One region of the Caldimonas hydrothermalis genome, then DNA from elsewhere that is predicted to be linked to it. Evidence: predicted binding sites of a transcription regulator. Region 1 holds the regulator's gene; the other holds the start of a gene.
The links. Region 1 encodes FNR, which switches genes on or off when oxygen is low (the NO sensors DNR and NnrR bind a similar motif). Its sites were predicted from a motif close to TTGATNNNNATCAA; they were not measured.
Positions count from the first base shown of each region.

Region 2: the regulator FNR is predicted to act here: its motif matches at 4,165-4,178, upstream of AC1ECW_RS05225 (oxygen-binding di-iron domain-containing protein).

Region 1 covers NZ_JBWQXA010000012.1:33,746-45,215, forward strand. Annotated here, with positions in the region: gene AC1ECW_RS14050 (M90 family metallopeptidase) at 1-111, shown strand, start outside; gene clpA (ATP-dependent Clp protease ATP-binding subunit ClpA) at 160-2,466, opposite strand; gene clpS (ATP-dependent Clp protease adapter ClpS) at 2,463-2,822, opposite strand; gene AC1ECW_RS14065 (cold-shock protein) at 3,002-3,307, shown strand; gene icd (NADP-dependent isocitrate dehydrogenase) at 3,610-4,863, opposite strand; gene AC1ECW_RS14075 (sulfite exporter TauE/SafE family protein) at 5,003-5,683, opposite strand; gene hemN (oxygen-independent coproporphyrinogen III oxidase) at 5,686-7,092, opposite strand; gene fnr (fumarate/nitrate reduction transcriptional regulator Fnr) at 7,334-8,080, shown strand; gene AC1ECW_RS14090 (hypothetical protein) at 8,097-8,339, opposite strand; gene AC1ECW_RS14095 (hypothetical protein) at 8,384-8,677, opposite strand; gene ccoG (cytochrome c oxidase accessory protein CcoG) at 8,701-10,092, opposite strand; gene ccoP (cytochrome-c oxidase, cbb3-type subunit III) at 10,187-11,101, opposite strand; gene AC1ECW_RS14110 (cbb3-type cytochrome oxidase subunit 3) at 11,121-11,258, opposite strand; gene ccoO (cytochrome-c oxidase, cbb3-type subunit II) at 11,275-11,470, opposite strand, start outside.
Region 2 covers NZ_JBWQXA010000003.1:39,536-51,005, reverse strand. Annotated here, with positions in the region: gene AC1ECW_RS05250 (PA2778 family cysteine peptidase) at 1-667, opposite strand, end outside; gene AC1ECW_RS05245 (PA2779 family protein) at 664-1,077, opposite strand; gene AC1ECW_RS05240 (multidrug effflux MFS transporter) at 1,270-2,529, shown strand; gene miaA (tRNA (adenosine(37)-N6)-dimethylallyltransferase MiaA) at 2,526-3,464, shown strand; gene AC1ECW_RS05230 (ABC transporter ATP-binding protein) at 3,461-4,129, shown strand; gene AC1ECW_RS05225 (oxygen-binding di-iron domain-containing protein) at 4,246-5,022, shown strand; gene AC1ECW_RS05220 (GGDEF domain-containing protein) at 4,995-5,990, opposite strand; gene AC1ECW_RS05215 (FtsX-like permease family protein) at 6,034-8,556, shown strand; gene AC1ECW_RS05210 (lipocalin-like domain-containing protein) at 8,556-9,632, shown strand; gene AC1ECW_RS05205 (ABC transporter transmembrane domain-containing protein) at 9,656-11,467, shown strand.

The DNA of each region.
Region 1 (11,470 bases):
GCCGAGGCCTTCTTCGTGGCGCCCCAGGCCTTCAAGCTGCACCACCCCGAGCTCTACACCTTGTTCGGCGGCTACTTCCGGCAGGACCCGGCTGCGGGCCCCATGGGCTGAAAACACGAACGGGCCCCGCCGGGGGCCCGTCTCGGACGGCAGCGGCGCTCAGGCCGTGGCCGGCTCGGCCCTGGGCTTGTCGCTCTTGCGGTGGGGCTGGATGTCCAGCACCACCTCGCCCTGGGCGTCGAGGTCGACGACGAGCCGCCCTCCATCGACCAGACGACCGAAGAGCAACTCGTCGGCCAGGGCTCGCCGGATGGTGTCCTGGATCAGGCGCTGCATCGGCCGCGCGCCCATCAGCGGGTCGAACCCCTTCTTCGCCAGGTGCTTGCGCAACGCATCGGTGAAAGTGACCTCCACCTTCTTCTCGGCAAGCTGGCTTTCCAGTTGCAGCAGGAACTTGTCGACCACCCGCAGGATGATCTCCTCGTTCAGCGGCCTGAAGCTGACGATGGCATCCAGGCGGTTGCGGAACTCGGGCGTGAACAGCCGCTTGATGTCGGCCATCTCGTCGCCCGCCTCGCGGGCCGTGGTGAAGCCGATCGTTGCCTTGTTCATCGTCTCGGCCCCCGCGTTGGTCGTCATGATGATGATGACGTTGCGGAAGTCGGCCTTGCGTCCATTGTTGTCGGTCAGCGTGCCATGGTCCATGACTTGCAACAGCACGTTGAAGACATCCGGGTGGGCTTTCTCGATCTCGTCGAGCAGCAGCACCGCATGCGGCTTCTTCGTGACCGCCTCGGTCAGCAATCCGCCCTGGTCGAAACCGACATAACCCGGCGGCGCACCGATCAGGCGGCTCACCGCATGCCGCTCCATGTACTCGGACATGTCGAAGCGGATCAGCTCGATGCCCAGGATGTAGGCCAATTGCTTGGCCACCTCGGTCTTGCCCACGCCGGTAGGCCCTGAGAACAGGAACGAGCCGATGGGCTTGTCAGGCTTGCCGAGACCCGAGCGGGCCATCTTGATGGCTGCGGCCAGCGCGTCGATGGCCGCGTCCTGGCCGAAGACCACGCTCTTGAGGTCGCGGTCGAGGTTCTTCAGCCTGGAGCGATCGTCGTTGCTCACGCTGGCCGGCGGGATGCGGGCGATCTTGGCGACGATCTCCTCCACCTCGGCACGGGTGATGGTCTTTTTCTGCTTGCTCTTGGGCAGGATGCGCTGGGCCGCCCCGGCCTCGTCGATCACGTCGATGGCCTTGTCCGGCAGGTGCCTGTCGTTGATGTACTTGGCCGAGAGCTCCGCCGCCGCCTGCAGCGCCCCGAGCGCATACTTGACGCTGTGGTGCTCCTCGAAGCGCGACTTCAGGCCCTTGAGGATCTCCACGGTCTGCTCCACCGAGGGCTCGACCACATCGATCTTCTGGAAGCGCCGCGACAGGGCGGCATCCTTCTCGAAGATGCCGCGGTACTCGGTGAAGGTGGTGGCACCGATGCACTTGAGCGCCCCCGAGCTGAGGGCCGGCTTGAGCAGGTTGCTGGCATCGAGCGTACCGCCCGAAGCCGCGCCGGCGCCGATCAGGGTGTGGATTTCGTCGATGAAGAGCACCGCATTGGGCTGGTCTTTCAGCGCCTTGAGCACCCCCTTGAGGCGCTGCTCGAAGTCGCCACGGTATTTCGTGCCCGCCAGCAAGGCCCCCATGTCCAGTGCGTAGACGGTGGAGTCGGCCAGCACCTCGGGCACCTCACCTTCAGTGATGCGCCAGGCCAGCCCCTCGGCGATGGCCGTCTTGCCCACCCCGGCCTCGCCCACCAGCAACGGGTTGTTCTTGCGACGGCGGCACAGCACCTGGATGACCCGCTCCACCTCGTGCTCACGGCCGATCAGCGGGTCGATCTTGCCATCGCGAGCGAGCTGGTTGAGATTCTGGGTGAACTGCTCCAGCGGCGAGCCCTTGCCCTCGCCCTCGTCCTTTTCCGCCTCGCCATTGCCGGCCTGCCCCTCGCTGGGCTTGGCCGGCTCGGGCGGCTCGGACTTCTTGATGCCGTGCGCGATGTAGTTCACCACGTCCAGGCGCGTGACACCTTGCTGGTGCAGGTAGTAGACGGCGTGCGAATCCTTCTCGCCAAAGATCGCCACCAGCACGTTGGCGCCGGTGACTTCCTTCTTGCCACTGCCGGTGGACTGCACGTGCATGATCGCGCGCTGGATCACACGCTGAAAGCCCAGCGTGGGCTGGGTGTCCACCTCGTCGGTGCCGCCTACCGTCGGGGTGTTTTCCTTGATGAAGTGCGTCAGGCTCTTGCGCAGATCCTCGATGTTGGCGGAGCAGGCACGCAGCACCTCGGCCGCCGAGGGGTTGTCGAGCAGGGCCAGCAGCAGATGCTCCACCGTGATGAACTCGTGGCGCTGCTGGCGCGCCTCGACGAACGCCATGTGCAGGCTGACTTCAAGTTCCTGGGCAATCATGTGGCCTCCATAATGCACTGCAAAGGATGCCCCGCGCGGCGCGCGGCGGCAAGCACCATTTCCACTTTCGTCGCGGCCACATCCTTGGTGTAGACCCCGCACACGCCCCGACCCTCGTGGTGGATCTTCAACATAATGTGCGTGGCCGTTTCCAGGTCGCGGTGAAAGAATTCCTGCAACACCATCACGACAAACTCCATCGGCGTGAAGTCGTCGTTGAGCATGACCACCTGGTACATGCGCGGCGGCTCGACCCGGGAGGCCTGACGCTCCGCTACGACCGAGCCCTGGCCGTCGTCCGGCCGCGGCGGACCGGACGGCGGGGAGGGAGGCGGATTCATCGCGTTTCGGGGCATGGATTCATTCTATCGAGTCACGACCACCCTGTTGTCCCTGCGCCAATCTCGCCCCCCCTTCAGCGGCATCTGCTCACATTTCGAGACAAACCCGTCCAGTCCCAAACCTTGACAAGCCCGGAACGCCAAGCTGAGAATTCCCTTACAAAAGTAGCAAACCGAGGGGGAGTCCCATGGGAATGGGTACCGTCAAATGGTTCAATGACGCCAAGGGTTTCGGATTCATCGAGCCCGAAGGCGGGGGGGACGACGTGTTCGCCCATTTCACCGCCATCCAGATGGAGGGTTTCCGCACCCTCAAGCAAGGCGCCCGGGTGGCTTTCGACCTGGTCCAGGGGCCCAAGGGCATGCTGGCGCAGAACATCCAGCCGCTGGACCCGCCACCGAGCCGTGGGCTGGCGCGCGAGGTTGGCGGTGACCTGCCGGCGATGGAGTCGCAGGCCCGTCCGCCCCGTCAGCGTAGCGCGTCGCACGCCACCGACTGAGCAGCCCCGACGGCCGCGCGCGGGCGCCTCGCCGTCTCGCAGGGCTTGGGTCATCTTCCCGCCGGCGGCTGACAGGGTTGGCAGGCCGGCCAGCCGGATTTCATTTTGACACCCGGGTTCCGGCGGGTCCGAGGCCCCACGGTGCCGGCCGGGCCTCGCCCAGGCCCCATCGGGCGCCCCCGTCAGTCTCAGCCCACCTCATCCCGGCCTGCATCAGCGACAAGGCCCCCGACCCGTGTGACGGGCGGAGGCCTTGGACGGCCCGCCAGGGGCCAACGCGCGGTCTGGGCCGCGGGGGCTTCTTACATGTGGTCGATCATGACCTGACCGAAGCCCGAGCAGCTCACCTGGGTGGCGCCGTCGAGCAAGCGGGCGAAGTCGTAAGTGACCTTCTTGCTCAGGATGGCTTTTTCCATCGAGCTGATGATGAGGTCGGCCGCCTCGGTCCAGCCCATGTGGCGCAGCATCATCTCGGCCGAGAGGATCTCGGACCCGGGGTTGACGTAGTCCTTGCCGGCATACTTGGGCGCGGTGCCATGGGTGGCCTCGAACATGGCCACCGAGTCGGACAGGTTGGCGCCCGGGGCAATGCCGATACCGCCCACCTGCGCGGCCAGCGCATCGGAGATGTAGTCGCCGTTGAGGTTCAACGTGGCGATCACCGAGTACTCGGCCGGACGCAGCAGGATCTGCTGCAAGAAGGCGTCGGCGATGGCGTCCTTGATGACGATGTCCTTGCCCGTCTTCGGGTTCTTGAACTTGCACCACGGGCCGCCATCGATCGGTTCGGCGCCGAACTCCTTCTGGGCCAGGGCGTAGCCCCAGTCGCGGAAGCTGCCCTCAGTGAACTTCATGATGTTGCCCTTGTGAACCAGGGTCACCGAGGGCTTGTCGTTGTCGATGGCGTACTGGATCGCCTTGCGGACCAGGCGCTCGGTGCCTTCGCGCGACACAGGCTTGATGCCGATGCCCGAGGTCTCGGGGAAGCGGATCTTCTTGACGCCCATCTCCTTTTGCAAGAAGGCGATCACTTTCTTGGCCTGCTCGGACTCGGCCGCCCATTCGATGCCGGCATAGATGTCCTCGGAGTTCTCGCGGAAGATCACCATGTCGGTTTTTTCGGGCTCCTTCAACGGCGAGGGCACCCCCTTGAAGTAGCGCACCGGGCGCAGGCAGACGTACAGGTCGAGCTCCTGGCGCAGCGCCACGTTGAGCGAACGGATGCCGCCGCCCACCGGGGTGGTCAGCGGGCCCTTGATCGAAACGACATAGTCCTTCAGGACCTGCAGGGTCTCCTCGGGCAGCCAGACGTCAGGCCCGTAGACCTTGGTGGACTTTTCGCCGGCGTAGATTTCCATCCAGTGGATCTTGCGCTTGCCGCCGTAGGCCTTGGCCACCGCCGCATCCACCACCTTGATCATCACGGGCGTGATATCGAAGCCGGTGCCATCGCCCTCGATGTAGGGAATGATGGGGTTGTCGGGCACGTTGAGCGAGAAGTCCTTGTTGACGGTGATCTTCTGCCCGCCCTCGGGCACCTTGATGTGCTGGTACATGTCGCAAGCTCCGCGCAAAACCGAATGGAAAACTCGGGGTGAGGGTGTGTTTTAGACGTTCGATTCTAAGCCAGCGCGTGCCTGGCCGACGGGGTGCGCCACCGGGCCGGCGCGGTGTCCAGGCGCCATTCGCACAGACTCATCGGCACACCGGTGCGCCAAAGCTCATCCACAGGCCATGCCCCAGCGCCCAGGCCGAGGTGGCGGCCAGGATCGCGCCGGCGGCACGCACCGCCCAGGTTCCCCGGACCGCCAAGGCTTGTCCGCGCAGGCGCTGCCAGGCCAGCGCCACGGCCTGCAGGCCCAACGCGGAACCCAGCGCGAAGGCCAGCATCACCGCGGCCCCTTCGGCCACGGAGGACCCAAGGGCCGCCACCATCAGGGCCGAGTACAGCAAGCCGCAGGGCAGCAGCACCCACAGCAGGCCGGCAGCCAGCGGAACGGCTGCGCCGTGCGCGAGCCACCCTCCCAGGCTGGCGTGGCGCAGGCGCTGCCAGACGCGATGGGCCAGAGCGTCGAGCCAATACGGCTGACGGCCCCGCCACAGCAGGGCCAGCCCCAGCGTGATCACCGCCACATGGAACATGGCCCAGAAGGGCTTGAGCACGCTGACCTGCGCAGCCCCCCACTGCAAGGCCTGCACCGCGCCGGCCGCCAGCGCGCCAGCCGCGCCATAGCCCAGCAGGCGCCCGGCCTGGAACGCCCACAGACGCGCTCCGGTGCGACCGATGGCCAGCGTGGCGGCACCGCACATCGCCGTGCAGTGCACGCTGCCGGCCAGGCCCATCAGCCAGGCGCTGAACAGCAAGGCGGAGTTCATCCTCAAATGATGCGTGAAAAGCGCTCGCGGCTGCGTTCGGCCTGCAGGTATTTGTCAAAGACCATCGCAATGCCGCGCACGACGTACCACCCGGCCGGTGACACGTGGAGGCCGTCGGCTTCGATGCGCAACAGCCCCTGTTCGGCCATCGGCTCGAGCTGGGCCAGCTCGGCGGCGAAATAGCGGCGGAAGTCGATCAGGTAGGACAGCTCGATCGACTCGAAGGCGACGTGGCCCTGGCACATCAGCGCCATGATGACCGCCCGGCGTACGAGGTCGTCGCGGGTGAGTGCCAGGCCGCGCGCCACCGGAAACTGGCCCTGGCGCAGGGCATCGTAGTACTCGGGCAGGGTTTTCGCATTCTGGCTGTAGTGGCTGCCCAGCCGGCCGATCGCCGACACGCCCAGGGCGATCAGGTCGGAATCGGGCTGGGTGCTGTAGCCCTGGAAATTGCGGTGCAGCCGGCCCTGGCGTTTGGCCACGGCGAGTGCATCGGTGTGCAGGGCAAAGTGATCCATGCCGATGTAGTCGTAGCCGGCCCGGGCAAAGCTCGCGATGGCCGCAGACAGCATGGCCAGCTTGTCCGCCGCACCGGGCAGCTCCGCGGCCTGGATGCGCCGCTGCGGCTTGAAGCGCGCCGGCAGGTGGGCATAGCCGTACAGTGCGATGCGGTCGGGGCGCAATTGGCCGATGAGCTCCAGCGTGCGGGCAAAGGAGGCCGCGGTCTGACGAGGCAGCCCGTAGATCAGGTCGGCGTTGACCGATTCGATGCCGAGCTCGCGCGCGCGCTCGATCAGCCCGGCGACGCTGTCGAAGGCCTGCACGCGATGCACCGCCTTCTGTACCTCGGGATCGAAATCCTGGACGCCCAGGCTGATGCGGTTGAAGCCGAGGGATACCAGGCGGGACAGCCGCTCAGGCGAGACGGTGCGGGGATCGACCTCGATGCTGTACTCTCCGCCGGGTACCAGCCGGAAGGCCGAGCGCAGGCTCTGCATCAGCCTTGCCAGCTCCTCGTCGCTGAGAAAGGTGGGCGTGCCCCCACCGAGGTGAAGCTGGCTGACCGGCTGCTCACGACCCAGGGCGTCGACATACAGCCCGATCTCGCGCTCCAGGGCATCGAGGTATTCGGCCGCCCGCTCGTGATGGCGGGTGATGATCTTGTTGCAGGCGCAGTAGTAGCACACCGACTCGCAAAACGGAATGTGCACGTACAAAGACAACGCCGCCCGCCGCCCGCCCAGGGGGCCCACCCCACCCGCCCGTTGGGCCAGGGCCTGCTCGAGCTGGGCCGGCCCGAAGGCTTCGACGAAGCGGTCGGCCGTGGGGTAGGAGGTGTAACGGGGCCCGGGAACGTCGAAACGTTGCAAGACGTCGGGGGAGATCGGCAGGGCGGGGTCGGGCGTCATGGCGGCACTGTGCCAGAGCCATCGGCGCGGGACTTGATCTTGCTCAAGTCCCTGCCGGGGGGGCTCCTGAACAATCGGTTGCATTGCCTGAGGAGCATCAATCATGTCGCTCGACACGACCCCCGACACCGGCCTGGCGCCCTTCTGGGCCCCCTCGGCCTGCGCCACCGCCCGGACTTCGCGACCTGCCGGCGGGAACATCCGGTCCCGAAGCGTGTCTGGGGACGCCCAGGGGTCCATAATGAACGTCAAGGAGAGGCCGACGCGCATGATCAAACTCGAAACCCTCAAGGTCGCCTGCTCGAGCTGCAATTTGCGCGAGCTGTGTCTGCCGGTGGGCCTGTCACGCCCCAACCTCGAGAAGCTGGATCACATGGTGGCCTCGCGCCGCAGCGTCAAGCGCGGCGAGGCTCTGTTCCATGCCGGCGACCCATTCCAGTCGCTGTATGCCGTGCGTACGGGCTTCTTCAAGACACGGGTGTCCTCGGAGGACGGGCGCGACCAGGTCACGGGCTTCCAGATGGCCGGGGAGCTGCTGGGGCTGGATGCCATCAGCCAGGACCGGCACACCTGCGACGCGGTGGCGCTGGAGGATTCGCAGGTCTGCGTGATCCCCTACCAGCAGCTCGAACATCTCTCACGTGAGTTCACGGAGTTGCAGAGTTCGTTCCACAAGATCATGAGCCGTGAGATCGTGCGCGACCATGGCGTGATGCTGCTGCTGGGCAGCATGCGCGCTGAGGAGCGGCTGGCGGCCTTCCTGCTCAACCTCACGCAGCGCCTGCAGGCGCGAGGCTTTTCACCCTCCTCGCTGATTCTGCGCATGACCCGCGAGGAGATCGGCAGTTACCTGGGCCTGAAGCTGGAGACGGTCAGCCGCACCTTCTCGAAGTTTCAGGAAGACGGCCTGCTGGAGGTCAAGCAGCGCCAGATCCGCATCCTGGACGAGGACGGTTTGCGCCGCCTCATCAACCACAGCACCTGCTGAGCCGCGCGCGCCGGGTTCAGGCGCCCTCGCGCCCTCGCTCCGGCGGGCGGGCCAGCATCTGCATCATCGCGCCGGCCACAATGAAGGCTGCCCAGAAGAAAAAGAAGGCCAGCGAATAGACCGCCGAGGCCGAGAGGTCGACCGGGGCGCCGCCGAACCAGTGCAGGTCCTGCGGATCGACCATCGCGAACACCACCATCTCGACGACGCCGGCCATCAGGAAGGCTGGCCAGAGGATGCTCATCCAGGACAGTTTCATCGCCCGCTCGCCTTGCCGGGGGAAAGAGTGCGCCACCGGCCGTCTCATTCGCCTCGGCCCGGCAGGGCCGAGACGGGCGTGGCGGTGTGGTTGCGTGCCTGGTGCGCGGGCATCAGCCTGAGGTCGCCCTGCCCGCCAGTGCCAGCGCCGGAAGCCGCGGTCGCGGCGGGCCCGCGCTGCAGCACCGGGTCGGGGTGCCCGATGGCCAGGATGATCGTGACGACACAGGCGGCTACGACGGCCAGCGGCCCGCCAACCACCAGCCACATCGTCGGTTCACGCCACCACGGCGCAGCCGGCGGCCGGGGGTCGGGATGCTTGGCAAGTGGTCGGCGCATGGGATTCTCCTCGGGTGGGCCACTCAACGCGGCACCAGGAACGTGGATCGCTCATTCACGCTGCGCTCGGGCTCGTCGCCCTGGGCCAGGCGATCGATGCGGAACTCGATCGGACTGGAGCGGCCGCGCAGCGGCTCGGCATGGTGCGGCGGCAACTGGACGCGCACGGCCAGCCAGCGCGCGGCCGCACTGTCCACCTCGATTTGCGGTTCGGAGACCACGCGCAGGCCTTCCAGGCCGGACACGCTGACCCGGTATCGCTGAGGCTGCTCGAGCGCGTTCATGATCTGCAGACGATAGACGTTTTCGATGTAGCCGTCCTCGACGATGCGCGCCAGCGCCCCGCGATCGCGGATCACGTCCACCTTGAAGGGGCTGCGCAGCACCAGGCTGCCGACGAAGGCGGCGCTGATGAGTGCGAGGATGGCGGTGTAGACGAGCACCCGCGGGCGCAGCACCCGCCTGAACATCTGGGCCCGCGTCCAGCCTTGGGCCATGCCGTTCTGGGTGGAGTAGCGGATCAGCCCACGCGGGTAGTTCATCTTGTCCATCACGCCGTTGCATACATCGATGCAGGCAGCGCAGCCGATGCACTCGTACTGCAGGCCCTTGCGGATGTCGATGCCGGTGGGGCAGACTTGAACGCACAGGGTGCAGTCGATGCAGTGGCCCAGTCCGAGCTGCTTCGGATCGGCCTTGCGGGGGCGCGAGCCACGCGGTTCGCCTCGGGCCTCATCGTAGGTGATGATCATGGTGTCCCGGTCGAACATCGCACTCTGGAAGCGCGCGTAGGGACACATGTACTTGCACACCTGCTCGCGCAGGTAGCCGGCATTGCCGTAGGTGGCCAAGCCGTAGAAAAGGATCCAGAACCATTCCCAGGGCCCCAGGCCCAGGCTGAGGACCGACGCGCCGAGCTCCCGGATCGGCGTGAAGTAGCCGACGAAGGTGAAGCCGGTCCACAGGCCGATGGCGATCCACACGGCCTGCTTGGCGGTCTTGCGCCAGAGCTTTTCGAGGGTCCATGGGCCCTGGTCGAGCCGCATGCGCGCGGTGCGGTCGCCCTCGATCCTGCGCTCCACCCACATGTAGATCTCGGTGTACACCGTCTGCGGGCAGGCATAGCCGCACCACAGTCGCCCGCCCACCGCCGTGAAGAGGAACAGCGCGTAGGCGCTGATGATCAGCAGCGCCGCGAGGTAGATGAAGTCCTGAGGGTACAGGACCAGTCCGAAGATGTAGAAGCGCCGTGCAGCCAGGTCGAAGAGCACCGCCTGTCGTTCGTTCCATTCCAGCCAGGGCAGCCCATAAAAGACGAGCTGGGTGATCCACACCAGCGCCCAGCGCCACGCGGCAAACCAGCCGTGGACGGCGCGGGCGTAGATCTTCTCCTGCTTCTGGTACAGCGACACCATCTGGCTGGCGGCGTCGCCGTCCTCGGGCGCGGGCTGGATCGGGATGACCCGTGATTCGGTGCTGCTCAAGGAAGGGAACCGTCGATGCGAGGGGTCAGCGGGATGAGGCGGCGCCGGTGCGTGACAGGCCCCAGACGTAAGCGGCCAGCACGTGAATCTGCGGCTCGGTGAGTTTGCCGGCATGCGGCGGCATCACATTGGTCTTGCCGTTGGTGATGATGTTCATGATGGCCTGCTCTCCCCAGCCGTGCAGCCAGATGCGGTCGGTGAGGTTGGGGGCCCCCATGGTGGGGTTGCCCTTGCCGTCGGCGCCGTGGCAGGCAGCGCACACGCCAAACTTGGCGCGGCCGAGCTGGGCGGCGATGGGGTCGTGCGGGCTGCCCGACAGGCTCATCACGTAGTGGGCCACGTTGCGCACGTTCTCGCCGCCGCCCACGGCCTGCCCCATCGGGGGCATCACCCCCGTGCGGCCCTGGGCGATGGTGGTCTTGATGGCCTCATGCGAGCCTCCCCACAGCCAGTCCCCATCGGTGAGGTTGGGGAAGCCCCGACTGCCGCGGGCGTCAGACCCGTGGCACTGGGCGCACCAGTTCACGTACAGGCGCTCGCCGATGCCCATGGCCTGCGGATCGGCCACAAGTGCCTCGGCCTCCTTGCCTTCGAACTGGGCATACACGGGCTCGAGCTGGGCTGTTGCCTTGGCCATCTCGCTCTCGTACTGGCCGGCCTGCGACCAGCCCCAGGTGCCCGGGTAGCTGCCCAGGCCCGGATAGAAGACCAGATAGACCGCCGAGAACACGATGGTGATGACGAACAGACCCATCCACCAGCGCGGCAGAGGATTGTTCAGCTCCTTGAGGTCGCCGTCCCAGACATGGCCGGTCGTGTTGTCATGGGCCATGACCTTGCGCTTGGACGCCACCAGCAGCAGCACCAGGCAGGCGACGATGCTGACGATGGTGGTGACGGCGATGAAGGTCGACCAGCCGTCGTTGAAGAAATCGCTCATGTTGACGTCCCGGCTTGGGCTATTCGGATTGGAAGGGCAGTCGGGCGGCCTCGTCGAAGCGCTCCCGGTTGCGGCGGGCATAGGCCCAGCCGCAGATGCCGATGAAGGTCAGTAGCGACACCACCGTCACGATGATGCGCAGGTCGTTCACGTCGATGTCCATCGTCGGTCCCTCACTTCATGGCGGTGCCGAGCACCTGGAGGTAGGCGATCACGGCATCCATCTCGGTCTTGCCCTTGAGCTCGTCGCTCGACTTGGCAATTTCCTCATCGCTGTAGGGCACGCCCAGGCGGCGCAGGGCGCGCATGCGAGGCGCAGCGTCCTGGGGGTCGAGCACGGTCTTGTCCAGCCAGGGGTAAGCAGGCATG
Region 2 (11,470 bases), on a different contig from region 1:
AGGCCTGTACGGCCCTCTCAGGCGGCGCCACCCGCTCGAAAGCCACCAGAGCACGGGCCATGTCGTCCTCGGTGGCGGTGCGGGGCAGGCGGCCCGGGGCCAGGGCCACGAAGGCCCAGTGCTCCGAGCGCGCCCAGGTGTGTTCGAAGGTGCGCAGGGCCAGATGCTGGCGACGCTCCCGGCCCGAGCGCAGGATCATCCAGCCGTCGTCCAAGTCGTAGCCAACGGCCACGGCATAGTGCCACGCCGGCGCCAGGCTCAGGCCGAGGTTCTGCAACACCAGCACCGGATGGCCGGCCGCGATCTCCTCGCACAGGGCCTGCAGCGTCGGCGGCAGCCGCACCGCCACCGCACCGCAGCGCCGGGCTGCGGCCAGCATCTCGACCTGCAGCGAGCCGCGACGGCCCGGCAGATAAACCAGGGGCACCAAGTCGGTCGGGGTCTGTGCGAAGCCCTGGGCCTGCAGCACCGTGGCCAGGGTTTCGGGGCCACACAGGTCGGGCCCGGCCTGGGGGAAATAGGGAATGTGCTCGAGTTCGGTGCGACGGGGCAGGCCGGTCACGGCACCTGCGCGCAATGCAGCGGTCTGGGTGGCGCAGCCGCCCAGACCGAGGACGGCCGCGGCCGTGCCGGCCAGCCAGCCGCGGCGCGACACCCCGGCGATCAACGCACCGAACGGGTGAAGGGGAAGACCTTGGTCAGACCCAGGATGTCGGTGACCAGCAGCAGCACGAAGATGAAGATGATCGCGCCCAGCACGTCGCCGGCACCGGCAGGGGCCTGGTCGATCCGGGCCACCAGACGCTGGGCCTCCTCGTCGGTCAGGGCCTGCACACGGGCACGGGCCTGCTCGGGGCTCACGCCCCATTCCTGCAGCTTGGCCTGCAGTTCGGGCCGGTCGAGCTCGGCGGCCAGGCGCTCGCGCGAAGCCTCGCCCGCCGCCGAGCGGGCCACCAGCCCGCCCTCCTGCGCGATCTGCTCGGTCGTGATCAACGTGAGCTGACCCGGTTGCGCGAGGGCCACGGCGCCCATGGACAGCGACACGGTCAGCGCTATGGCACGGATGAAGCGGGACATGAGGGACTCCTTCTCTTGTTCGTGAGGGGGCTCGGCTGGCACCGGCGGAACCGCCGGGCTCAGACATTGTGCGACGAAAATTTCCCATCCGAACCACGAGCGGCCCTCACTCTGTTCCTAAATGTGAGCCGGCCTGGGGAAAGTCCCAAGTCTGCTACGCTCGGCCGGCTTCCCGAACCAGACCGCACCGTTTTGTCCCCCACCACTGTCACCCCCCTGGCCACCCCGCCGTCCACCGGTGTGGTCGTCTTGGCCCTGATGCTGCTGCTGGGCACCCAGCCGGTGTCCACCGATCTGTACCTGCCCTCGCTGCCTTCGCTGCCGCAGGTCTTCGGCGTGCCGCTCACCACGGTGCAGCTCACACTGAGCGTGCTGGTGATCAGCTTCGGCGCTGGCCAGCTCCTGCTCGGCCCGGTGGCCGACCGCTTCGGCCGCCGCCCGGTGCTGCTGGCCGGCCTGTCCCTGTACACGCTGGCCAGCGCGGCGGCCCTGGTCTCGCCGCACATCGCCTGGCTGATCGTCTGCCGCGCTGGCCAGGGCCTGGGCATGGCCGCCTGCGTCGTGTGTGCCCGTGCGATGCTGCGCGACCTCTACGACCCGGCCCAGGGGGCCCATGTGATGGCGCGCGCCGCCACCTGGATGGGGCTGCTGCCGGTGGCGGGGCCCATTCTGGGCGGCTACCTCGAAACCACGCTGGGCTGGCGCGGCGCCTTCGGTGTGCTCACGCTGTTTGGCGCGACCGGCCTGGCCGTCATCGCGCTGCGGCTGCCCGAGACCCTGCAGCGCCCCAACCCCGAGGCCCTGCGCCTGCGCCCGCTGCTGGACAACTGGCACGTGGTGCTGGGCCATCGCGGTTTCTGGGCCTACACCGCAGTGTCGAGCTTCACCTATGCCGGTCTGTTCTGCTTCATCGCCGGCTCGTCGTTCGTCATGGTGGACGTGCTGGGCCTGTCACGGCGCGAATACGGCCTGGCCTTCGCCTTCGTGACCTCGGGCTTCCTGATCGGCTCGGCCGTGTGCCGCCGCCTCGTGCCCAGACGGGGCCTGGTGCGCTCGATCCGGCTGGCCGCCTTCGTCTCGCTGGCCGCCGGCATCTCGATGGCCGGCCTGGCGCTGGCCGGGGTGCATCATCCGCTGGCCTTGATGATCCCCGCCTTCGTCTACACCTTCGCGCATGGCATCCACCAGCCGTGCGCCCAGGTGGGGGCGGTCGGGCCGTTCCCGACGCGCGCCGGCGCGGCCACGGCCCTGTCGGGCTTCCTCAGCATGGCCCTGGCCTTCGGCATGGGCTACTGGATGGGCTGGAGCTACAACGGCACCGTCTACCCCCTGGCGCTGACCATCGCCGCGTGGTGCTTCGCGCTGGCCTTCGCGGCCCTGGTGGGGGTGGGCCGGTATGGTCACCCCACGGCGGCGGCGGTGCAGGAAGCCCGGGACAATACGGCCCGATGAGTGCCCCCTATCTGTGCCTCGCCGGGCCCACCGCCTCAGGCAAGACCGCCGCCGCGCTGGCGCTGGCGCGGGTGCTGCCCATCGAAATCATCAGCGTGGACTCAGCCCTGGTCTACCGCGGCATGGACATCGGCACGGCCAAACCGAGCGCGGCCGAACGTGCCGCGGTGCCTCACCACCTGATCGACCTGATCGACCCCACCGAGGCCTACAGCGCCGCCCAGTTCGTGGCCGACGCCACCCGGCTGGTGAGCGAGATCCGTGCGCGCGGGCGGCTGCCGGTGCTCGTGGGCGGCACCTTGCTCTACTTCAAGGCCCTGTTTGACGGGATGGACGCGCTGCCTGCGGCCGATGCGGCAGTGCGGGCACGCATCGAGGCGCGCGCGGCCAGGATCGGCTGGCCGGCCCTGCATGCGGAACTGGCCCGGGTGGATCCGACCACCGCCGCCCGGCTCTCGCCCAACGACAGCCAGCGCATCCAGCGTGCGCTGGAGGTGTGGGAGCTGAGCGGCCGGCCGCTGTCGCACTGGCACACGGGCCGCGCCTGCCGCGGGCCCCACGAGCGGCCCCGGCTGATCGCCCTGGAGCCCGTGGACCGGGCCTGGCTGCACCGGCGCATCGCCGAGCGCTTCCAGGCCATGCTGGCCGCCGGGTTCATCGACGAGGTGCGCGCGCTGCGTGCGCGCGGCGACCTGAGCCTGGCCCTGCCGTCGATGCGCTGCGTGGGCTACCGGCAGGTGTGGGAGATGCTCGAAGGCTGGCATCCCCCCGGCACGCTGGCCGAGCGCGGCATCGCGGCCACCCGGCAGCTCGCCAAGCGCCAGCTCACCTGGCTGCGCAGCATGCCGTGGCGTGAGCCCGTGGCCTGCGACCGCCCCGACGCCATCGACCAGGTGGTGCGGCAGGCCCAGGCCTGGGCGCAGGAGCAGCGATGACGAGCCCCGGGCCCGTGCTGCGCGTCCGGGGCCTGGCCAAGCGCTACGACGAGACCCCGGTCTTCGAGGGCGTGGACCTGGAACTGCCGGCCGGCCGCTTCATCGCCTTGCTGGGGGAGTCCGGCGTGGGCAAGTCCACGCTGCTGAACTGCCTGGCCGGGCTCGATGCACCCTCGGCCGGCCGCATCGAGGTGCTGGGGCAGGACCTCGCCGCGCTGGACGAGGCCGGCCGGGCCCGGCTGCGGCGCGCCCACCTGGGCTTCATCTTCCAGGCCTTCCACGTGCTGCCGCACCTGAGCGTGGCCGACAACGTGGCCCTGCCGCTGCTGCTGCTCGGCCGCGACGATCCCGCGCGGGTGCGGGAGGTGTTGGCCGAGGTGGGGCTGCAGGCTCTGGCACAGCGTCTGCCCGAGCAGCTCTCGGGAGGCCAGTTGCAGCGCGTGGCCATCGCCCGCGCGCTGGTGCACCGGCCCGCGCTGCTGCTGGCCGACGAACCCTCGGGCAACCTCGACCCCGACACCGCCGAGCGCGTGATGCAGGCCCTGGCCGCACAGGTGCGCCAGCATCGCGCGGCCTGCGTGCTGGTGACCCATTCCCAAGCCGCCGCGGCCCACGCCGATGAGGTTTACAAGCTCACCTCCGACGGACTGCACCGCCTGGGCTGAATCCTTCATCGCGGTATGGGCTTTGTCCCTGAACGTTGATGCGCATCAAGACGACACCCAGGGTGGACCCCTAGAGTCTGCGCTCATCGCCACCTGCTGCACCGCGGACCCGCGCCATGTTCATTGAGCTGTATCACCACAAGGGCCATCAGTGCCTGATGTTTTGCGACACCTGCGTCGAGCACGGCGAGGCGGTGCAGGCCAACCAGTTCCTGATCGTCGATGACGACACCGGCGCGATCATCGACCCGGGTGGCAATCTGGCCTACAGCGAGCTCTACCTGGGCATGACGCGGCACTTCCCGCCGCATCAACTCTCGGCCATCCTGGCCTCACATGCCGACCCGGACATCATCGCCTCGCTGGACCGCTGGATGACGGCCACCACGGCCCCCGTGTACATCTCGCGTGTGTGGGAGCGCTTCGTGCCGCACTTTTGCAAGCCGGGCAAAACGGCCGGGCGGGTGATCGGCATCCCCGATGCCGGCCTGCGCATCCGGGTGGGTCGTGGTGAACTGTGGGCCCTGCCGGCGCATTTCCTTCACGCCGAAGGCAACTTTCAGTTCTACGACCCGATCAGCCGCATTCTGTTCTCGGGCGATCTGGGCGCCTCCATGGGCCGGCAGGTCGATCCGCGCCAGCCGGTCACCTCGCTGAGCGCGCACATTGCCGCCATGGAGGGCTTCCACCGCCGCTACATGGTGTCGAACAAGGTGCTGCGTCTGTGGGCCCGCATGGTGCGCACGCTGGACATCGCGATGATCGTGCCGCAGCACGGCGCTCCCATGGCCGGCGCCGCAGTGCGCGAGTTCATCGAATGGGTGCAGGACCTGTCGTGCGGCATCGACCTGCTGGGCGATGCCCACTACAGCGTGCCGACCGCTGCCGACTGAGCCATTGCTGGCGCACACTGCGTCTGCGCAGCGCCATGCACCCGGTTGCGACCGGCGCGCTTGGCTTCGTACAGCGCCACATCCGCATCGTGGATCATGGCTTTGAGATCCGCATGCGAGGCATGCATGGCCGCCACGCCGATGCTGACCGTGGCGCCCACTTGCTGGCCCTGCCAGTCGATACGGACGTGCTGCAAAGCCGCGCGGATGCGCTCGGCCATGGCCAAAGCGCCCGACAGGCTCGTTTGCGGCAGCAACACCGCCAGTTCCTCGCCGCCATAGCGCGCCAGCACATCGGTGCTGCGCAAGGATGCATCGCAGGCCCGCGCCAAGGTTTGCAGCATCAAATCGCCGGCATGATGGCCGTGGGCGTCGTTGATGCGTTTGAAGTCGTCCACATCGATCAGCAAGACTGCCAACGGCAGTCCGTGCCGATGCGCGCGCGCCCACTCCTGCTCGCTGCGCTCCCAGAAGTGACGACGGTTGTAGCAGCCGGTCAAATCGTCAGTGATCGCCAAAGTCTGCAAGCGCTGGCGCAACTGCTCCAGCCGGAACACCAGCTGCAAAATGGCATAAATGACGGGCGGGGCCGATACCCCGACACACACCGTGGCAATGAGCAACCCCAGGCGCCATGAGCCTTGTCCCAGCACGCCGATCACAGTCACAGTGATGAGCGCCGCCAGGACCCAGGCCACGAACACCAGCAACACCACCGATGGCCACAGGCCAAGCGAAAGCAAGCAGGCATGCCAGCGATCCCATTGCCAATCGGCAGCCTCGCTGCCTGAAGCCACGCGGCGAATAGAGGTCATGGCCTGTCGCCCTCGAACCGAAAGATTTTTATCCTCGCATGCTTCATGGGAATAGGGGAATTCCCGCTCGATACCCCCCCTCAAATGAGTGGGTCGTCTGACCGAGAGCGATGTTTCAGCCGGCCCGGACGCCATGCCCACCGTCGCCGACAATCCCTCCGACCCCTCCCGGCCCCGAGCGTTCCGTTACCACCCCATGACCTGCTTGCGCTGGTGGACCCGCCTGTCCTGGCCTGAATGGCGCCATCACCCCTGGCGCCACGGCATGGCCTTGCTGGCCGTCTTGCTGGGCGTGGCCCTGGCCTTCGCGGTGCACCTGATCAACCAGTCGGCCCTGGGCGAGTTCAGCGCGGCGGTGCGATCGATCCAGGGCGAGCCCGACGTGGAGCTGCGAGCCGTGCGCGGCGGCTTCGATGAAGCCCTGTACGAAACGCTCGTGCGCCATCCCGGCATCGCCCGCGCCAGTGCGGTGATCGAGCTGTCCACCTACGCCCGCGACCGCCGCGGCGCTCGCGTGGCCCTCAGGCTGGTCGGGCTCGATCCGCTCGTGGCACCGGAACTCGCGCCCGCGCTGGCACCGCGCCTGGCCGAGGGCCAGGACCGCTTGGCGCTGCTCGCCCCCGACAGCCTGTCGCTGAACGCAACGGCACGCGAGGCCCTGGGGCTGGCCCCGGGGGACACCGTCGAGGTCCAAAGCGGACTGGCCTGGCGCCGCTTCACCGTGGTGGGCGAGGTCGCGGCCCCGGGGCCGCCGCTGGCGGTGGCCGACATCGCCGCCGCCCAATGGCACTTCGGCCTGCTCGGACGGCTCAGCCGCATCGACCTGCGCCTGCAGCCAGGGGAACGCTGGGAGGCAGTGCAGCGCACGCTCGACCTGCCGCCCGACGTGCAGTGGCAAACGCCCGACCAGGCTTCGCAGCGGCTGTCCAATGTCTCGCGGGCCTACCGCGTCAATCTCACCGTGCTGGCCCTGGTGGCCCTGTTCACCGGCGCCTTCCTGGTGTTCTCGGTGATGTCGCTGTCGGTGGCCAAGCGCGTGCCGCAGTTCGCGCTGCTGGGCGTGCTGGGGCTGGACGAGCGCGAACGGCTGCGGCTGGTGCTGACCGAAGCCGCGGTGCTGGGCGGCCTGGGCAGTCTGCTGGGCCTGGCCCTGGGAGCGGCGCTGGCGCACGCTGCGCTGACCTGGCTGGCCGGCGATCTGGGCGGTGGTTTCTTCCCGGGCGTGGCCCCCCGCCTGCAATGGTCCACACCGGCCGCCCTGGGCTACGCCGGCCTGGGCGTGGCCGCTGCGCTGGCCGGCAGTTGGCTGCCGGCACGCAGGGCGCAGCGCCTGGCGCCCGCCCAGGGACTCAAGGGCCTGGGCCCCGGCGCCAGCGGCCGCGCCCATCCCGTCTGGGGTCTGGGACTCCTGGCTGCCGGGGGGCTGCTCGCGCTGTTGCCCCCGGTGGCTGGGCTGCCGCTGTTCGCCTACTTCGCCGTGGCGGCCGTGCTGCTCGGCGGCATCGTCTGCGTCCCGACGGTGGTCAGCGCGCTGACCGCCACCGGGTCCGCGCGCCTGCGGCGCCACCCCGGGTTGCTGCTGGCGGCTCAGCGGGCCCGCCACCAGGGCCACACGGCCACCGTCGCGGTGGCCGGCGTGGTGGCAAGCCTCAGCCTCGCGGTGGCCCTGACGACCATGGTCACCAGCTTCCGCGCCTCGGTGTCGGGCTGGCTCGATGCCGTGCTGCCGGCCGATCTCTATGCGCGCACGGCCGTCAGCTCGGCGGCCGCCGAGACCGCCTTCCTCGACCCGAGCTTCGTGGAGGCGGTGCGCACCCTGCCGGGCATACGCCACGTCGAAACCTTGCGCGTGGTGACGCTGAACCTCGATCCGGCACGCCCCGGCGTGGTGCTCATCGCCCGCCCGCTGTCCACCCCGGCGCAGTCCCTGCCGCTCACCGGGTCCTTGCTGCCACCCGAAGCCGGACTCGTCTCGAGCTACGTCAGCGAAGCCGTCGTGGACCTCTACGGCGTGCGGCCCGGCCAGGTGTTCGCCCTGCCGCTGATCGAGGGCCGCCCGCCCGTGCCCACCTGGGTGCGCGGCATCTGGCGCGACTACGCCCGGCAGCACGGCAGCGTGGTGATCGACAGCGCCGACTTCCTGCGGCTGAGCGGGGATGCGCGTGTCAACGACCTGGCCCTGTGGCTGGACGACGGCACCTCCACGGCCGAGGTGCAGGCCGCCGTGCGCGCCCTCGCCCCCGACCCGACGCTGATCGAATTTGCCGAACCGCGGGAGATCCGCGCCGCCTCGCTGCGCATCTTCGATCGCAGTTTTGCCGTGACCTATTGGCTGCAGGCCGTGGCGATCGCCATCGGCCTGTTTGGCGTGGCCGCCAGCTTCTCGGCCCAGGTACTGGCGCGGCGCAAGGAATTCGGCCTGCTGCGGCACCTGGGCTTCACGCGCGGCCAGGTGTTGGGCATCGTCGCGGGCGAAGGCCTGGTCTGGAGCGGCGCCGGCGCTCTACTCGGCCTGTCCCTGGGGCTGGCGATCAGTGTGATCCTGGTGCACGTGGTCAACCCGCAGAGCTTCCACTGGACCATGGAACTGCTGCCCCCCTGGGGCCGGCTGGTCGCGCTGGCCGCTGCGATGGTGGCCGCCGGCGCGCTCACCGCCGCGCTCAGCGGCCGAGCCGCTGCCGGCCGCGACGCCGTGCTCGCCGTCAAGGAGGACTGGTGATGCAACGCCGCACCCTGCTCGGCGCCACGCTCCTTCTGGCTCCCTCGCTATCGCGAGCGCAAGGGCGGGTCCAGCCGGGCACCCGGCTGCAGTTCCCGCGCGATCATGGCGCCCATCCCGAGCACCGCACCGAATGGTGGTACATCACGGGCGTCCTGCAGGCGCAGGCACAGGCCTTGCCCTGGGGGTTCCAGATCACCTTCTTCCGCTCGCGCAACGACCTCGCCGGGGACAACCCCAGCGCGTTCGCCCCGCGCCAGCTCGTCTTTGCCCACCTGGCCGTGACCGACCTGGCCGGCCGCCGGCTGCTGCACGACCAGCGCATCGCCCGCGAGGGCTTCGGCCTGGCGCATGCCGGCACGGTCGACACCGACCTGCGCCTTCGCGATTGGACCTTGCAGCGCGAGGGGTCCGTGCAGGCCGCCCTGTACCGAGCCCGGCTCGCCTCGCGGGACTTCGGTCTACAGCTCGACATCGCCCAGACCCAGCCCGTGCTGCTCCAAGGTCAAGCCGGCTACTCGCGCAAGGGCCCTGATCCATCTCAGGCCAGCCACTACTACAGCCACCCTCAGATGTCGGTGCAGGGCCGGCTGCGGCTGCACGACCGGGAGCATGCGGTGAGCGGCCGCGCCTGGCTGGACCACGAATGGAGCGAGGCCCTGATGCATCCCGAGGCCGTGGGCTGGGACTGGGTGGGCATGAACCTCGACGACGGGGCGGCACTCACCGCTTTCCGGCTGCGCCGGCGCGACGGCAGCGCCCTGTGGGCGGGGGGCAGTTGGCGCGCACCCGGCCAGGACGTGCGCAGCTTCGGGCCCGAGGAGGTGAGCTTCCACCCGGGCCGCACCTGGACCAGCCCGGCCACCCAAGCCCGCTACCCGGTGGAATGGACCCTCCTCACGCCAGCCGGCCGTTTCCAGGTCGTCAGCCGGCTCGACGCCCAGGAACTCGACAGCCGGGGCTCTACCGGCGCCATCTACTGGGAAGGTCTGAGCGAGCTGCGCGACCCGCAGGGCCGCCGCCTCGGCCAAGGCTATCTGGAGATGACCGGCTACGCCGCCGCGCTGCGGTTGTAGCCCGGTGCGCCTACACTGGATCGATGTCCTCCACCGCCACCGTGCCGCTGCCGCAGCAACGCACCGAGCCGCCCAAGGCGAGATCCATCACCGGTCTGCGCGCGCTGGCGCCCTTCGTGCGGCCCTATGCCCCGCGTGTGCTCCTGGCCGGCCTGTTCCTGCTGCTGGCCGCACTGACCATGCTGGCCTTTCCCTGGGTGCTGCGCGGCCTCATCGACCAAGGCCTGGTGGGGGCCGAACCGGGCGAGCGCCTGGTGGCCCTGCGCGGGCACTTCGGCTGGCTCTTCGGGGTGGGCGTGGGCCTGGGCCTGTTCTCGGCCGCGCGCTTTTACCTGGTGAGCTGGCTGGGCGAACGCATCACCGCCGATCTGCGCGCCGCCGTGTACGGCCATGTGCTGAAGCAAAGCCCCGAGTTCTTCGAGACCACGCAGACCGGCGAGGTGCTCTCGCGCCTGACCACCGACACCACGCTGGTGCAGACGGTGGTGGGCTCCAGCCTGTCGATGGGCCTGCGCAATGCCGTGATGGGGCTGGGGGCGCTGGTGATGCTGGTGATCACCAACCCGCAGGTGATGAGCTACGTGCTGGGCATCATGCTGCTGGCCCTGCTGCCGGCGCTGCTCATCGGGCGCCGCGTGCGCAGGCTCTCGCGCGCCAGCCAGGACCGCGTGGCCGACACCAGCGCGATCGCCGGCGAGGTGCTCAACGCCATGCCGGTGGTGCAAAGCTACACCGCCGAAGAGCGTGAACACGAGCGCTTCGGCCAGGCCTGCGAGCGCGCCTTCGGCACTGCAGTGCGCCGCAGCCGCATGCGCGCGCTGCTGGTGGCCTTCGTGATCATCGCCAACTTCGGTGCGCTGCTGTGGTCGCTGTACGCCGGCACGCGCGCCGTGATCGAGGGGCACATCAGCCCGGGCCATCTGGCGCAGACGGTCGTGCTCGTCGCCCTCCTCATCGGCTCGGTGGCCGTGCTGTCGGAAGTGTGGGGCGACCTGCTGCGCGCCGCCGGCGCCACCGAGCGCCTGATGGAGCTGCTGGCCACACGCTCGCCGATTGCCGAGCCGGCCCATCCGGTGGCGCTGCCCAGCGCGCAGGGCGGCTCCTCGGTGCGTCTGGTCGGCGTTCGTTTCCACTACCCCTCGCGGCCGCAGACGCCCGCGCTGGACGACGTCACGCTGGACGTGCGCCCTGGCGAAACCGTGGCCCTGGTGGGCCCCAGCGGCGCCGGCAAGAGCACGGTCTTTCAGTTGCTGCTGCGTTTCTACGACGCCCAGCAGGGCCGCGTCGAGATCGATGGCGTGGACGTTCGCGAGGTCTCGTTGGCCGCGCTGCGATCACGCATCGGCATCGTGCCGCAAGAGGCCGTGATCTTCTCGGCCAGCGCGATGGACAACATCCGCTACGGCCGCCCCGGCGCCAGCGACGAGGAGGTGATCGCCGCGGCCAAGGCAGCCCACGCCGACGGCTTCATCCGCGCCCTGCCCGAAGGCTATGCCAGCTTCCTCGGCGAGCGCGGCGTGCGCCTGTCCGGCGGACAACGCCAGCGCCTGTCCATTGCGCGGGCCATCCTCAAGAACCCGCCGCTTTTGCTGCTCGATGAAGCCACCAGTGCCCTCGACGCTGAAAGCGAACGCATGGTGCAGGCCGCCCTGGAAGCCGCGATGGAAAACCGCACCACTCTCGTCATCGCCCACCGCCTGGCCACCGTGCAACGCGCCGACCGCATCGTCGTGATGGAGCATGGCCGCATCGTCGAAACCGGCACGCATGGCGAGCTGGTGGCGCGCGGCGGGCTGTACGCCCAGCTCGCTGCCTTGCAGTTCGACATGCCATAATGC